Regions from separate parts of the Salinicoccus bachuensis genome, predicted to be linked through region 1. Evidence: riboswitches for the same ligand, from Rfam matches in the RefSeq annotation. Region 1 holds a riboswitch; the other holds the start of a gene.
The links. A riboswitch is a leader RNA that binds a small molecule or an ion and turns the genes downstream of it on or off. The one in region 1 is predicted to bind lysine.
Positions count from the first base shown of each region.

Region 2: linked by a shared signal. The riboswitch ahead of RQP18_RS07345 (aspartate kinase) and the one ahead of RQP18_RS02545 (Na+/H+ antiporter NhaC family protein) in region 1 are both predicted to bind lysine.

Region 1 covers NZ_CP138333.2:483,067-491,031, reverse strand. The annotation lists gene RQP18_RS02560 (DUF3055 domain-containing protein) at 1-2, shown strand, start outside; gene RQP18_RS02555 (YutD family protein) at 63-470, opposite strand; gene lipA (lipoyl synthase) at 475-1,395, opposite strand; gene RQP18_RS02545 (Na+/H+ antiporter NhaC family protein) at 1,539-3,131, opposite strand; lysine riboswitch at 3,213-3,375, opposite strand; gene RQP18_RS02540 (bifunctional metallophosphatase/5'-nucleotidase) at 3,423-4,739, opposite strand; gene RQP18_RS02535 (sulfite exporter TauE/SafE family protein) at 4,750-5,571, opposite strand; gene RQP18_RS02530 (DUF72 domain-containing protein) at 5,647-6,495, opposite strand; gene RQP18_RS02525 (ABC transporter ATP-binding protein) at 6,795-7,499, shown strand; gene RQP18_RS02520 (ABC transporter permease) at 7,496-7,965, shown strand, end outside.
Region 2 covers NZ_CP138333.2:1,453,329-1,461,293, reverse strand. The annotation lists gene pepF (oligoendopeptidase F) at 1-1,787, shown strand, start outside; gene RQP18_RS07360 (CvfB family protein) at 1,812-2,684, opposite strand; gene RQP18_RS07355 (NAD-dependent protein deacylase) at 2,681-3,424, opposite strand; gene RQP18_RS07350 (ABC-F family ATP-binding cassette domain-containing protein) at 3,509-5,113, shown strand; lysine riboswitch at 5,198-5,377, shown strand; gene RQP18_RS07345 (aspartate kinase) at 5,455-6,657, shown strand; gene RQP18_RS07340 (aspartate-semialdehyde dehydrogenase) at 6,676-7,671, shown strand; gene dapA (4-hydroxy-tetrahydrodipicolinate synthase) at 7,664-7,965, shown strand, end outside.

The sequences.
Region 1 (7,965 bases):
GAAGAAAATATGTGTGGATAAGAATGAAGCCTGCTCCCCCGAATCGGGGAGCAGGCTTTTCCTCATTCCCCGTCCACAGGCTGATGGGCGGCGAGCGTCTTGTTCTTCTGTGGTTCCGGCCCCGGGCCCTGTCCCTCGGGTGAAGTTCCGGTGCTTGTGCTTTCTTCATCCGCTTCCTGCCCCGCCTTCATTTCCGATTTCGGGATTTTGCGCAATACGAAGTAGGCACAGCCGAAGTTGCAGTACTCATAGAGGTAGTCCTGTATGGCACTGTACTTCTTGTCCCGTTCCACCTTGGATTTGCCATCCCGGTAGAAGCCGGTCAGCCTCAGCTTCTCATAGCCGATATCTCCAACGATATAATCATATTTATTGAGCACTTCGCTATACTTCTTTTTAAATTGTTCTTCATCAAAAGCATCCCGGTAATCTTCAACCAGTTCAAAATGCATATGATCTATCGTAATCATAGTACTACTCACCTTTCAATAGTTCATCACCTTTGGCCTGCCTTGCCTTGGCAGCTTCGTTCACCTGCTCATCGGCATGATAGCTTGAACGGACCATCGGCCCGGCTTCACAGTGCTTGAAGCCTTTTTCCATCGCCACTTTCCTCAGTTTGCCGAATTCAAGCGGCGTATAGTACTTCTGGACTTTGAGGTGCTTCCTTGAAGGCTGCAGGTACTGGCCGATCGTCAGTATGTCGACATCATTCGCACGAAGGTCGTCCATCGTCTGGTGGAGTTCCTCGACCGTCTCGCCAAGGCCGACCATGATGCTCGATTTGGTCGGAATATCCGGATACATCTCTTTTGAACGCCTGAGCAGTTCAAGCGTCCGATGGTATTTCGCCTTTGCACGGACTCTTGGCGTCAGGCGCTCCACCGTCTCAATGTTATGGTTCAGAATATCAGGCTTGGCATCCATCAGTGTCCTGAGGTTATCATACTCCCCACCCATGTCCGATGGCAATACTTCGATTGTCGTAAATGGATTCTCCTCGCGGACTTTCCTTACCGTCTCCGCATAAACCCTTGAGCCGCCGTCCTTCAGGTCATCCCTTGCGACTGCCGTGATGACGACATGCTTCAGGTTCATCATCTGCACAGATTCCGCCACGCGGTTCGGCTCGTCCCAATCCAGTTCATTCGGCAGTCCTGTCTTGACTGCACAGAATCTGCAGGCACGGGTGCAGATCGCACCCAGGATCATGAATGTGGCAGTGCGGCGTTCCGCCCAGCATTCGTGTATGTTCGGGCACTTTGCCTCTTCACATACTGTATGTAGGTTCTTCTCACGCATCATTTTCTTCAGGCCGGTATAGTTTTTATTGGTGTTCAGCTTGATCTTCAACCAATCAGGTTTTCTCAGGATCTCTTCATTTTTTGTAGCCACTTATAATGCCCTCCTTATGAATTGAATATCATGTTCATATTATCATAATTATTCGAATAAAGTGTCAAAAATAAAAAAATGTTCCAATATGTGGGCTATTGCATATTAAAAAGCTCCCATCCTGAGGTGGGAGCTTTTCTGCTCTATGATTCTGTACTTTCTTTGGCGATTGGAGTATAGACGACCTTGGAGACGACTACGACAATAATGATGAGCACCAGCAGTGTCAGAAGGGCGAGCAGGAGACTCGATGTCAGCCCGAGGACCAGGTAGCCGACCAGCGCAATCAGCGCAGAACCGACCGCATATGGCAGCTGGGTCATGACATGGACGATGTGGTTGCACCCCGCACCGGTGGATGACAGGATCGTCGAGTCCGAAATCGGTGAACAGTGGTCGCCGAACACTGCGCCGGCGAGTACCGCTGCGATGCTTGGCAGCAGCAGGTCCGTCGCATCGAGTGAGATCATGATTTCACCCGTGATCGGGATCAGGATGCCGAACGAACCCCAGCTTGTCCCCGTTGCCAACGCCATCAGACAGGCGACCGCAAAGACGACTGCAAGCAGCAGACCTGTCGGCATGTTCGAATTCTCGACCATCGCACCGAGCAGTTCGCCGGTGCCGAGCTGGCCGATCAGATCCCCGATCATCCATGCCAGAGTCAGCACAAGGATTGCCGGGAACATTGCCATGAAGCCGGTCTTCACACCCAGCCAGATTTCCGTCTTGCCGAAGTCGCTGTCCTTGCGTGTATATTTGAAGAAGTAGAACAGGCTCAGCACCAGGCCGACGATTCCCCCGATGACGAGGGAATGCGTAACCAGCGTATTTTCGAAGATGCTGAAGATGTCGAACGAACCGCCCGTCATTGCACCTGTGACGAACATCGCCACGATGACCGTGATGGCGAGACCCAGAATCGGCACGATGAGCGCTTTGGCAGAACCCTGCTGATGGACGGGGAGCTCCTCGTCCGTCTCGCCGGGCACTTCACGCGTGTCCCCGACGACCTGTCCCTCATTGATGGCGAGGGATTCGTGCTTGCGCATCGGTCCGATGTCGAAACGTGTCAGGATGACGATGAACATCATCGCCACCGCAGTCAGTACGTAGAAGTTCATCGGAATCATATAGACGAATGCCTGGAATGGCGTAACCGCCACCATGCCCGCTGCGGCAATCAATGGTGCCACCAGCCCCATGATGCCTGCGCCCCAGCTTGAAATCGGGGCGATGACGGAAATCGGTGATGCCGTCGTATCGATCAGATAGGCAAGCTTTGCCCGGGAGACGTTATATTTGTCCGTAAGCGGCTTTGCCACCTGGCCGACGATCAATGCACTGAAGTAATCATCAATGAAGACGATGATGCCGAGCAGTGCGGTTGCCATGTTCGCACCCCGCCGGGATTTCACCTTCGTCAGTGCCCAGGCGGTGAAGGCCCTGGCCCCGCCCGACATGTTGATGAATGCCGTCATGATGCCGAGCAGACTGAGGAAGATGAGGATGAATGCATTCCATGTATTGATGGATCCCCCATCCACGAAAATGATCGCGAAGCTGTTCCAAATCATTCCCAGCGTTTCCATTATGTCCGCGCCCGCTACGACAAACGCCGAAGTGATGATCCCGACACCAAGGCTGATGCCCACTTTGCGTGTCAGCACCACCAGCAGCAGTGTAAGAAGCGGCGGGACGAGGGAGATGTACTCCCAGTTCAGTATACTTTCCATATATATCCTCCTGAGAAACTATTTAGATCATAAAAAGACGTCACAGCAGCATTACAGATTCAGCCACCGTGACGTCCATCACCAATATGTAGCGCATCATCGTAATGACAGTACCCGGCCTCTTCGACCTGGTCCCAGAATGGCACCCCGCCGGGTGCATCCTTCGGCAACTGCCCCTTTCCAGAAGTTCAAAGCATGCCTGCTCCCTCCTGTACTCATGGCCGTTGCGACCTCTACTTTCCGTTCTTCAATTGTCATAGAATATTATAGCATAGATTGCGCACTTTTCAACTATAATTCCGTACGGTACATCTTGACGATATCCCGCAGAAACTCCGGCATCTTGTAGACTTTCTTCGAATACCTGAACTGCGGGAATATCCTGCCGAAAGTGTACATGTCCAGTGTGCCGAGCTTATAGTGCCGCCGGTCATCGATACGTTCGCCATTGATGTAGTATTCGCGCTCCGACTGGATATAGCCGATATTGTCCGTGACGAAACAGCCGAATATATCCCCTCTGAAACCGAGGCCCCGGACGATGTCATCCTTGAACTCATGCTTTGACGCCTGGTTGAAGACTTCCTTCAGTTCACGCCCGGTCAATTCAATCTGGACCGTATTGATCGCATGCGGCAGCACCTTGTGCAGGTCGTATTCCGTCAGGGCGCCGCCTTCGAAAGGCTTCGCAATGAGCCCCGTGTGGAGCAGGCTCGCATCACTGTCCGTGAACAGCCTTACCATGCGTGCCAGTGTCACGATGAACTGGCTGGTGGAATAGAGGGTCCGTCCGATCGGCGGCGCCTCATCCTTGACGACTGTCGACATCATGTCCCGGCCGATTTCATAATAATGGTCATCGCTGCTCGACAGGAGGTCGGTATCATAGATGCGCGCATGTTTCCGGATGAGGGAATGCCCTTCAAACTCCAGCGTCACTTCCCCGACGTAGTCGCCGAACCGTCCGGCAGCCGCAAGCAGGGTATCTCCGACCCACTCCCCCTCTTCGAAGTAGTGGTGGGTGTGCGAACTCAATATGACATCTATTTCAGGGAACATCATTGCGAGCGACTCGTCATCATAACGTCCGAGATGGCTCATCATGACGATGCAGTCGACCTCTGTATTGATCTCCCTTATGGCTTTCAGAATCCATTCGAAAGCATCCGACACTTCCCAGCCCAGTGCCTTGTAGAAGGGGGTGAACTCCACCGTCGCGGCGATGAAGCCGAACCTGATGCCCTCCACCTCCTTGATGACATAGGGTTTGAAGTATGGGGACGTGCTGCCCACCTCACGGAGGTTGGCACAGATGACATCGAAATCGGCGTCGTCGTACAATTCCTTCAGGTCTTCCTTCTGAAGGGTGATGCCTTCGTTGTTGCCGATTGTGGCCACCTCGCAGCCGGCCTCGTTGAGAATTTCCACGTTTCCCTTCCCGAGCGTCGCTTCCGTGTAGGGATGGGAGCGGTCTGCGTGGTCTCCGAGATCGACATACATCATATTCTGTTTGTATTGCCGCTTCTTGTTGTGGAGAAAATCTTTTATCTTCAGATAGTTATACAGATGACTGTGTATGTCATTTGTATGGAATAGCTTCACTTCCATCGAATCACCTCTAAATGATGGTCTGTAGAATCATGTATACGCCGAGCAGCAGAAGGACTGTGCGCAGCACGACAACGAGCGAATCGGAATTGAAGCGGTGGTTGGCCATTACGCCGATCTTGGCCCCAATGAAGGCGGCGGGCACGATGAAGAGTGCATACCAGAAGTCCACATTGCCCTGCAGCATATGGCCCACGGCTGCGGCCGAACCGGAAAAGAAGACCATCATCATGCTCGTGCCGATCGCTATGGTCGCCGGCATGCGGAACACAAGCAACATGAGCGGCGTCATCAGTGCGCCGCCACCGATGCCGAAAAGACCGGTGAAAAAGCCGACCACGAATGTGGATATGATGGCGATATAGGCCGGGAATCCATAGTGGTGGACCTCCCCCATATTATCCACATGGGGCTCCATATAGCGCTCGTTTTGAAAGATGGAAATGGGCTTTATCCTGTCCCTGATGATGAGCAGGGCACTTAGAAATATGAGGAAGATGCCGAAATACAGGTTGAAGCTGTCGATTGTGAAGAAGCGGCTGGCATAGGATCCGATGAAGGCACCCGGCATGATGCCGAGCAGGAACAGCCTGCCGTTCTTCCAGTCCACCTGGTTGCTTCGTCCATATGAGATCATTGCGGACAATCCGATGACAATCAGGATGATGCTTGAAGTACCGACTGCGCTCTGCGGTGTGATGCGGTCCAGAATACCCAGGTTGATGCCGAAGAATATGAGCAGCGGGACGATGATGACGCCCCCGCCGATACCGACAAGCGCTCCAAGGGCAGAAGCGGCAAGCCCGATCAATATAAGGATGATATATTCCATAAGCGTGGCTCCTTTGGAAGACCAGGAGTTCCTGGCTGTAATTATGCATCAGAAATCTTCTTCCCCCCACTCCAGCTAGAACAACTTCAGCTGTTTCGGGGAAAGCCCTTCATACCGGATATCCATCATTGCCATGAAATCCTGTGCATTGCCAGCGGCATGTCCGCCGGAATTGTTGTTGAAAACGATGTAGATGTCCTTCGTCTTATGCTTGAGGATTTCGACCTGCTTCTTCAGCCACTCAAGCTCTATTTCATTATAATCGTACAGGTACCTGACATTCCGCCACTCCTGGCTGGTACGATCCTTCTGGGTCCAGCCATGCACGTTGCGTCCATGCAGCCTGATGAATGCCGTCCGGTCCGTCACCCGGTTGACGAACGGGATGCTCCCCATCCCGGCCTGGGGCTCGTCACAGATGCTGTGGATCATGCCGTTGGCATCAAGGAATGACAGCGTCTCCTCACGGTACCGCGCCTCGAACCACGTCTGGTTCCTGAACTCGACCGCCACCTTGTATGGCTCAAGCTGTTCCTTCGCATATTTTACATAGCGTATATTCTTATGTGTACAGTCGAACCACGGGGGAAACTGCAACAGGACGAACCCGAGCTTCCCCGCCTTCTCCATCGGGCGCAGCATATCGCGGAAGGCACTGAAGACATCCCTGATGGAGTCATAGTGGTCGCGGTAGTCGCTGTGCCCCGTCATATATTGGTGGGCCTTGACGACGAATTTGAATTTATCCGGGGTTTCATTGCACCACTTCTCAACCGTTGAAGTACGCTGGATGGCATAGTACGTTGCATCCAGTTCAACAATCGGGAAATGGGAGGCATAGGCCGGCAGCTTATCCTTTTTATTTGCAAGGTCGGTATATAGATCATCATGATCCCCCCAACCTGTCAGTCCAATATAAATCATAGAAATCACCTTACTTTATTGTAACATAATTCAGGCAGCCATTTGTATAAATACAGCGCGGCAGGGAATATGTAAAATTCATTATTTTTAATAATTATAATTTATGTTATACTCTTATTTATAATAATTATAAATAGTGTTACCGCCCACTTTGCAGCTGTGGGAAAGTTCGTATAAGATGGTAACTGGGCATGCAGGAGGCAGCCATACGCTATGGAGGTGCATGACTGCATTATCATGTCAACGACCACGGGCGGGATCAGCTGTCGACCACTCTAATGTATAAGGAGCACATTTCCATGACTATAATCGAATTCAAAAATGTCAGCCATAATGGCATTCTACATAATATCACCGGTCATTTTAACGAGGGGCGCATCACAACCTTCGTCGGCCCCAGTGGTGCAGGAAAGACCACCTGCCTGAAGCATATCAACGGCCTGCTTTCGCCCGACTCCGGGGATATATTTTTCAGGGGGGAGAATATTGCCGGCATGGATATGATCGAATTGAGAAAGCGGATCGGAATGGCCTTCCAGAGTGCACCGATGATCGGCGGGACGGTCTATGACAACCTCAACCTTCCAAAGGCCATCTTCGGTGAGACGCTGGATGAGAAGCGTGCCGTGGAACTGCTGGACCGTGTCGATCTCGGCAGCATACCGCTCGATCAGAATATAAAATCACTCTCCGGGGGAGAAAAGAGCCGCATCTCCATCGCGCGTACGCTCGTCAACCAGCCAGAGGTCCTTCTGCTCGATGAAATCACCGCAAGCCTCGACTACCGGATGGTGAAGGAAGTCGAACGGCTTATCCTCCGTCTGCAGAGTGAATACAATGTCACCGTCATCTGGATCACCCATGACCTCGACCAGGCACGCCGGGTCAGTGACGACATGTGGTTCCTGAGGAGCGGGGAGCTGATCGAATTCGGCGATGCATCCTTCATCGACCATTCCGATAATCCGCTCATCCAAAAATTTGTGGAGGGGGAAGAACTTTGACCTATACACAGCTTGCGCTATCCCTGATATTCATCGCCATTCCACTCGGATTGGCACTCGTACTCAAACTCGGCCTCGAAAAGGATATCATCATCGCGACCATCCGTTCAATCATCCAGCTGCTGATCGTCGGATATATCCTGACCTTCGTTTTCGAAAGCGACAGCCCGATCTTCATCATACTGATGATTATGCTGATGATTGCTGCAGCGACACAGAACATCATCAAAAAAGGGGACGGCATCCCCGGCATCACATGGATGATCGTCCTTACACTCGTCGTTGTGGAAACAGTGACGATGGGTATCATGCTGAGTTTCGGCATCATTCCATTTACTCCGCAGGAAGTCATCCCGATCAGCGGCATGGTCATCGGCAACTGCATGGTGCTGTCCCTGCTCTTCCTGAATAAATTCAAGGACGAAGTCGATCGCAGTGACGAAACCATCGAACTCATCCTGTCCAT
Region 2 (7,965 bases), 970 kb from region 1:
GAAATGAAGTTGAAGAGAATTATACATGGAATCTGACCGATCTGTTCGAATCTGATGAATCGTTCGAGCAGGCTGTGGAGGAAATCCGTCCTGAAATAGGAAATTTCAGCGGAAAGTATGCGGGTAATCTGACCGATGCTTCGGTTGCAGTTGAAGCAATCGAAGATTTCAAGGGTCTCATGGAGTCGTTGGTACCGATCGGTGCATACGCGAATCTCAGACTGTCTTCAGATCAGGGGGATGCATCGGCACAGAAGCTGAGCGGCCTTGCAAGCAATATCGGTACATACTTCAGCAGTGAAACGAGCTTCCTGACAAGCGAACTGCTGCAGAAGGATGAATCCTTCCTCAAGGACATCAAGTCCCAGGCCCCGGGGTTTGAAAAGTTTGTGGATGAACTGCTGAAGAACAAGCCGTACCATCTGGATGCGAAAGTTGAAAAGGCACTTGCCTCCTACTCTACTGTGTTCGAAGGACCGTACAGCCTCTATCTGAAAACAAAGCTGCTGGACATCGATTTTGGTACATTCACTGCCAACGGACAGGAAATCCCCCTCTCCTACCTCGCCTTCGAAGGCGAGCTTGAAAGCCATGAAGATACTGAAGTGAGGCGGAATGCATTCCGTGCATTCAGTGACAAGCTTGCGGACTACCAGCATACGACAGCAGCGACATATGACCTCCAGCTGAAGCAGGAGAAGACGACAGCCGATCTCAGAGGCTTCGACTCGGTCATCGACTACCTGCTCCACCGCCAGGATGTGGACCAGACACTATATAACCGTCAGATCGACATGATCATGAGTGATCTTGCGCCACATATGAGGCGCTATGCGAAACTGCTTAAACGTGTCCATGGTCTCGATGAGATGAAGTATGAAGATCTCAAGATTTCTCTCGATCCGTCCTCGGAACCTGAGATCAGCGTCGAAGAGTCGAGGAAGTACATCAACGATGCACTCGGCATCATGGGAGAAGACTATATCAACATGGTCAACCGCGCCTACGATGAGCGCTGGATCGACTTTGTGAAGAACAAGGGTAAATCCACCGGCGCATTCTGCTCCAGCCCATATGGCTCCCACCCGTTCATTCTGATATCATGGACATCACTGATGACGGAAGTGTTCGTACTTGCCCATGAACTGGGACATGCAGGCCATTTCTACAATGCCAACCGGGAACAGAATGTATTCGATGCAAGAAGTTCCATGTATTTCATAGAGGCGCCGAGTACAATGAATGAAATGCTCATGGCGAACCATCTGCTTGAGAATTCGGATGATCCGAAATTCAAACGATGGGTCATCAGTTCCATCATTTCAAGGACGTACTACCACAACTGTGTCACCCACCTGCTTGAAGCTGCCTACCAGCGTGAAGTCTACAAGAAGGTGGACAACCATGAAAGCGTCTCTGCACCAGAACTGAATCGTCTCAAACGCCAGGTGATCGAGGAGTTCTGGGGCGATGATGTGACGATCACCGAAGGTGCAGAACTGACATGGATGAGACAGCCGCACTACTACATGGGGCTCTATCCATACACGTACTCAGCCGGACTGACCATTGCGACCGCAATGAGCAAGCGGGTGCTGAATGAAGGTCAGCCTGCCGTCGATGACTGGCTGAAGGTGCTCAAGTCCGGAGGTACGAAATCCCCTGTCGAGCTTGCACAGATGGCCGGTGTAGACGTAACGACAGACCAGCCACTCCGTGATACGATTGATTACATTGGTGAGCTTGTGGATCAGCTTGAAGCACTGACAGAAGAAATAGAAGGATAGGAAAAACCGGTAATCGAATTTCGATTACCGGTTTTCTTTGAGCAGTGTTTCCCGGGAGGTCTGTTCGACTTTCCCTTCTTTCATCAGACGTCCAAGTGCACGCTTGAAGGAGCCTTTTGACATATTGAACGCTTCTTTGATGTCTTCTGGTGAGCTCTTGTCATTCAGCGGCATGCGTCCGCCATTTTTATTGATATAGTCCAGCAGCTTTTCGCTGTCGGCGTCCATCTTCTTGTATGCCTGCTGGATGAATGAACCGTTGATTTCGCCCTTGTCATTGATGCCGATGACCCTGAATTTTTTCAGTTCGCCCAGTCTCGGTTCGTCTTCGCGTTCGCTTTCATGGACAAATACCTTATGGCCACCTTCGGTCAGAAGGAAGGTGCCGATCCGGAGAAGACGGTATGCGCGGCCTTCCATCCATTTGTTCTTCAGTTCTTCAAACTTGGACGGCTCGACCGGGGTGAAGCGTTCTGCTGCTTCATTTTCGGTGATGAGTCTGCCATACAGCTGGCTATCGCTTTCCGCCCTCAGTTTGAGATACAGCTTGTCGCCTTCCTTCGGCCACACGCTTTTCACTTTGGGAAGATCGATCCACGGCACCAGTATCTCCCTCGGAATGCCGATATCCACATAGGCACCCTCCCTGTTCACTTCCGTGACAGTGGCATAGCCATACTGGTCGACGGAAGCATCAGGGACGACGGGTGCTGCAAACAGTTCGCCACTTCTGTTCGGATAGATGAAGGCGCTGACCTCCTCCCCGATTTCGTACTCCCTGTCCGAGGCCGAAGCGTTCATCCTTATATAGAGTGCATCTTCCATCTTCAGATGATAGGTGGAACCTTCCTTTTTAATTACTTCCAAAAATTGTACTGTACCTGATATCTGGTTCATATATTATCTCCTTCATTATTATAGATCGTTTCAATCACTTCGGTCATATCTTCGTTGATGACAAGGTCTGCCTCCCCGTCAAATGGTGTTTCATCCCTGTTGATGATGATCAGGTGGCCGCCACTGAAATAGTTGATCAGAAATGCTGCCGGATTCACCAGGAGGGACGACCCCATCACTACCAGCGTATCTGCCTGCGCCAGTTTGTCTATGGCAGAATTTATGACGGTTTCATCAAGCATTTCCCCATAGAGTACGATATCCGGCCTGAGTACGCCGCCACATTCGCAGTGCGACAGGTTCCAGGCCATGACGGTCTGCTTGGAGTATTCCCTGTCGCATGATGTGCAGTAGAAACGGTTGAGCGAGCCATGGAGTTCATCTACATTCCGGCTGCCTGCATCGTGATGCAGACCATCTATGTTCTGGGTGATGACCCCGAGCGAACGGCCCTCTGCTTCTTCGTGCGCGATGAAGTCATGCACAATGTTCGGGGCCTTGTCTGCAAGCATCAGACGTTTCCTGTAGAAACGGATGAAACTTTCCGGTTCATCCTCAAGGTGTGCCCTGCTCAAAAGATATTCCGGCGAATGGCCTGCCCTGCTGATTTCATCGAACAGGCCACCCATACTTCTGAAATCGGGGATGCCGCTTTTTACCGACACCCCTGCACCAGTGAAAAATACGGTACGACGACTGTCATCCATTATACTGGAAAATCGGCGCAATTCGTGCTTCATTGGTATCCGCCCTCCTAGAATTATATTTCAATGGTACCATAAATGTGTTATCATCGCTTAAGAATATACTAAAGGAGAATGCCTATGCTACAGGTTATAGATGTTGGTCTGAGGTTTGGCGACCGCAAACTGTTTGAAGATGTAAATATAAAGTTCACCCCGGGGAATTGCTACGGGCTGATCGGCGCAAATGGTGCCGGCAAGTCGACGTTCCTCAAAATACTCTCAGGAGAAATGGAGGCTCAGACCGGCCATGTGAGCATGGGGAAGGATGAGCGTCTGGCCGTCCTTAAGCAGGACCATTTCGGATATGAAGAGTATCGCGTCCTGGATGTCGTAATGATGGGCCACGCAAAGCTGTGGGAAGTCATGAATGAAAAGAATGAAATATATATGAAGCCCGATTTTTCAGATGAGGATGGCATACGTGCTGCTGAACTCGAAGGTGAATATGGAGAAATGGGCGGCTGGACGGCCGAATCCGATGCTGAAAGCCTATTGCATGGTCTGGGCATAGATTCAAGCCTGGTCGACAAGAACATGTCAGAACTTGAAAACAACCAGAAAGTCAAAGTTCTGCTTGCACAAAGCCTGTTCGGCAACCCTGATGTACTGCTCCTCGATGAGCCGACCAACGGCCTCGATATAGAAGCGATCCAATGGCTTGAAGAATTCCTGATTAATTTCGACAATACTGTTATCGTGGTTTCCCACGACCGCCATTTCCTGAATAATGTGTGCACACATATTGCCGACCTCGACTTCGGAAAAATACAGTTGTATGTAGGCAACTATGACTTCTGGTACCAATCCAGCCAGCTGGCCCAGCAGATGGCCCAGGACCAGAACAAGAAGAAGGAAGAGAAGATAAAGGAACTGAAGGATTTCGTTGCACGCTTCAGTGCGAATGCCTCCAAATCCAAGCAGGCGACGAGCCGTAAGAAGACGCTTGAGAAGATCGAACTCGAGGACATCAAGCCATCGTCCAGGAAGTATCCTTTCGTGAAATTCACACCGGACCGAGAAATCGGCAACGATCTGCTCTATGTCAAAGGGCTGACGCACAGTGTGGATGGGAATAAAGTGCTGGACGACGTAAGCTTTACGCTGGATCCATATGACAAGGCGGTCCTGATCGGCTCCTCTGAAATCGCGCGGACTACCCTCCTCCGCATCCTGGCTGGTGAAATCACCCCGGACGCGGGCGAAGTCAAATGGGGAGTGACGACAAGCCAGAGCTATATGCCGAAAGACAACTCGGAATATTTCGAAGGCGTCAATACGAACCTTGTCGACTGGCTGCGCCAGTATGCGCCACCTGAAGAACAGACGGAAACCTTCCTGAGAGGATTCCTTGGAAGAATGCTGTTCAGCGGCGAAGAAGCCAAAAAGAAGGCAAGCGTATTGTCAGGTGGGGAAAAAGTCCGTGCAATGCTGTCGAAGATGATGCTGTCAAAAGCGAATGTCATCCTGCTCGATGAGCCGACCAACCACCTCGACCTGGAAAGCATCACTGCAGTGAATGACGGTCTCAAAGACTTCAAAGGCTCGATCATATTCACTTCCCATGACTTTGAGTTCATCAACACGATCACAAACAAGGTGATTGATCTGAAGAATTCCGGTGCCATCGTCAAGGAGTCCACCTACGAGGAGTATCTGAAGGATCAAGGCCTTATAAAATCGTAATTTATAGACAATTGCATATATTTTTAAAAAAATAGTTTACATGCATGATTTATGTATGTATAATGGCATTTATAAAATTAAATATCAGTTGGATGAGGCGCATCAATCATGAGTAGCCACTTAACATAAAGTCTGCGAACTTTAAGTGTGTGAAAGGGTGCGATGCCGAAATGGCCTGCCGTTGCAGCGGCAAGTCATTGGATCTGAGGGTTAAGAGCTACAGGTCTGTCATTATTTTTACAATAATGGAGTGCATCACTTGTGTATAGATCAGAACAAGTCCGGCATTCCGCCGGGCTTGTTTTTTTAGTTTGAGTGAGTGCTTCCCTACAGGAGGACATATGGAAACGAGCGTTTTGAAATTTGGCGGAACATCAGTTGGGGATTTCGACAAGATAAAAGAGATTGCGAATGAATTGAAATCAAGGGTTTCCCGGGGAGAAAAGCTGATTGTCGTAGTCAGTGCAATGGGCGGCACAACAGATGAACTTCTGTTGAATGCAAACAGCCTCTCCTCCACTCCGAAGGAGGACCATGTGGCACTGCTGCTGACTACAGGAGAGCAGCAGACCATCTCCTACCTCTCGATCGTCCTTGAAGATCTTGGCATACGGACAAAGGCGATGACAGGCTACCAGGCAGGCATAAAGACATTTGGCGGCCACATGAAAAGCAGGATTGCGGATATTGATCAGCATCACCTGGAAGCCGCTTTGGAAACCCATGATGTCATCGCCATAGCCGGATTTCAGGGCATCAACGACAATATGGAGATCACCACGCTTGGACGCGGAGGATCCGATACGACGGCAGTGGCCATAGCGGCACGCTGCAACATGCCATGTGAAATATATACGGATGTGAATGGTGTCTATGCCACAGACCCGCGTGTATATGGAGAAGCAGGAAGAATATATGAAATTACGTATGATGAAATGATGGAAATGAGTGCACTCGGTGCAGGCGTCCTTGAAACACGATGCATAGAGATCGCGAAGAATCATTCGATTCCCCTTTATTTGGGACGGACACTATCAGATGAGAAAGGAACATGGATCATGGAAGAGACACAAGTTCTTGAAAGAAAAGCAGTAACCGGTGTGGCGCTGGACAGTGACATCATCCATGTCACACTATATGAACCCGAACGGGAATCCACGCTCATCTTCGATCTGTTTGAAAAGTTCGAAGCCCATGACATCAATATCGATATGATCTCGCAGGTCGTGAACAGTGAAGGCTTCCAGTTGTCCTTTACAGTCAAAGGAAACGAATCCTATCGACTAGATGAGATATTCGAAGCGGTCGAACGTCTGCACCCGGATATGGTGCTCGATGTAAGGACCAACCATTCGAAAGTCTCGATCATCGGTTCCGGAATGCGCGATATGACTGGTGTTGCCTCCAAGGCCTTCATGGCACTTCAGGCAGCGGGCATCATGTTCTATCAGACCACAACTTCGGAAATCAGCATTTCCTATGTTGTGGACAGTGAAAAGGACAGGCAGGCAGTGGAAGTACTGGCGACAAAATTCAATCTATAAAATCAGGAGGAAATCATTATGGTAAAGGTAGCAATAGTTGGAGCGACAGGTGTCGTCGGAAGCAAGATGATTGAAATGTTCGAGCAGTATGAGATAGCAGCGGATGAGCTTGTACTCTTCTCCTCTCCCCGGTCTGCGGGCAAGGAGGTCCAGGTGCAGGGTCGGACGTATACAGTCCGGGAACTGACGGAGGAAGCGACGAAGGAAGGCTTCGATTATGTCATCATGAGTGCCGGTGGCGGCACAAGCAAGCAATTCGCTCCACTCTTTGAAGAAGGCGGCGCCATCGTGATAGACAATTCAAGCCAGTGGCGGATGCATGAAGATATCGATCTGATCGTGCCGGAAATCAACAGGCCGGCACTTGATCGCCGGATCATTGCAAATCCGAACTGCTCCACAATCCAGTCTGTTGTCGCCCTTCAGCCACTGAAGGAAAAATTCGGACTCAAAAGGGTCCATTATACAACATACCAGGCAGTATCCGGTTCAGGTGTCGGCGGTCTGCGCGACCTTGAAGAAGGTGCAAAGGGAGAGGCACCGACAACCTACCCGCATCCCATCCATGACAATGTACTTCCCCATATAGACGTCTTCCTTGAAGATGGCTATACAAAAGAGGAAAGAAAAATGATTGATGAAACACAAAAGATTCTGAGTCAGCCTGACCTCGCTGTGACGGCGACCTGTGTCAGGGTGCCTGTCACAAACAGCCATGCCGTTCAGATCAATGTCACCCTTGATAGGGATGCTACTGTCGAAGAGGTGCGTGAAGTCTTCAAGGGCATCCCCCATATCAAACTGGTGGACAATCCAGAGAACAATGAGTACCCGACTCCTCTTGAGAGCACAGGAAAAAGTGAAGTATTCGTCGGCCGCATCCGGAAGGACGAGTCGCTCGACAATACGTTCCATATATGGTGTACAGCAGATAATCTTCTAAAAGGCGCAGCGCAGAATACGGTACAGATCCTAAAAATGATGATGGAAACGGAGAGTGTTCAAAATGGATAGTGATATTATTTTTGAAGGTATTGGCGTAGCGATTACAACCCCTCTTACGAATGATGAAGTGGATTATGATGCGTTCAGGAAGCATATCGAGTATCTGATTGAAAACAATGCCCAGGCGATCATTGTAAATGGTACAACCGGCGAATCCCCTACACTGGCTTCCGATGAAGCACGCGAACTGCTGAAAGTCGGTGTGGACACGGTTGACGGCAGGATCCCGGTCATCGCCGGTACAGGAACAAACTCGACACGTGCCAGCATAGAGCTGTCCAAGTATGCAGCAGAAATCGGAGC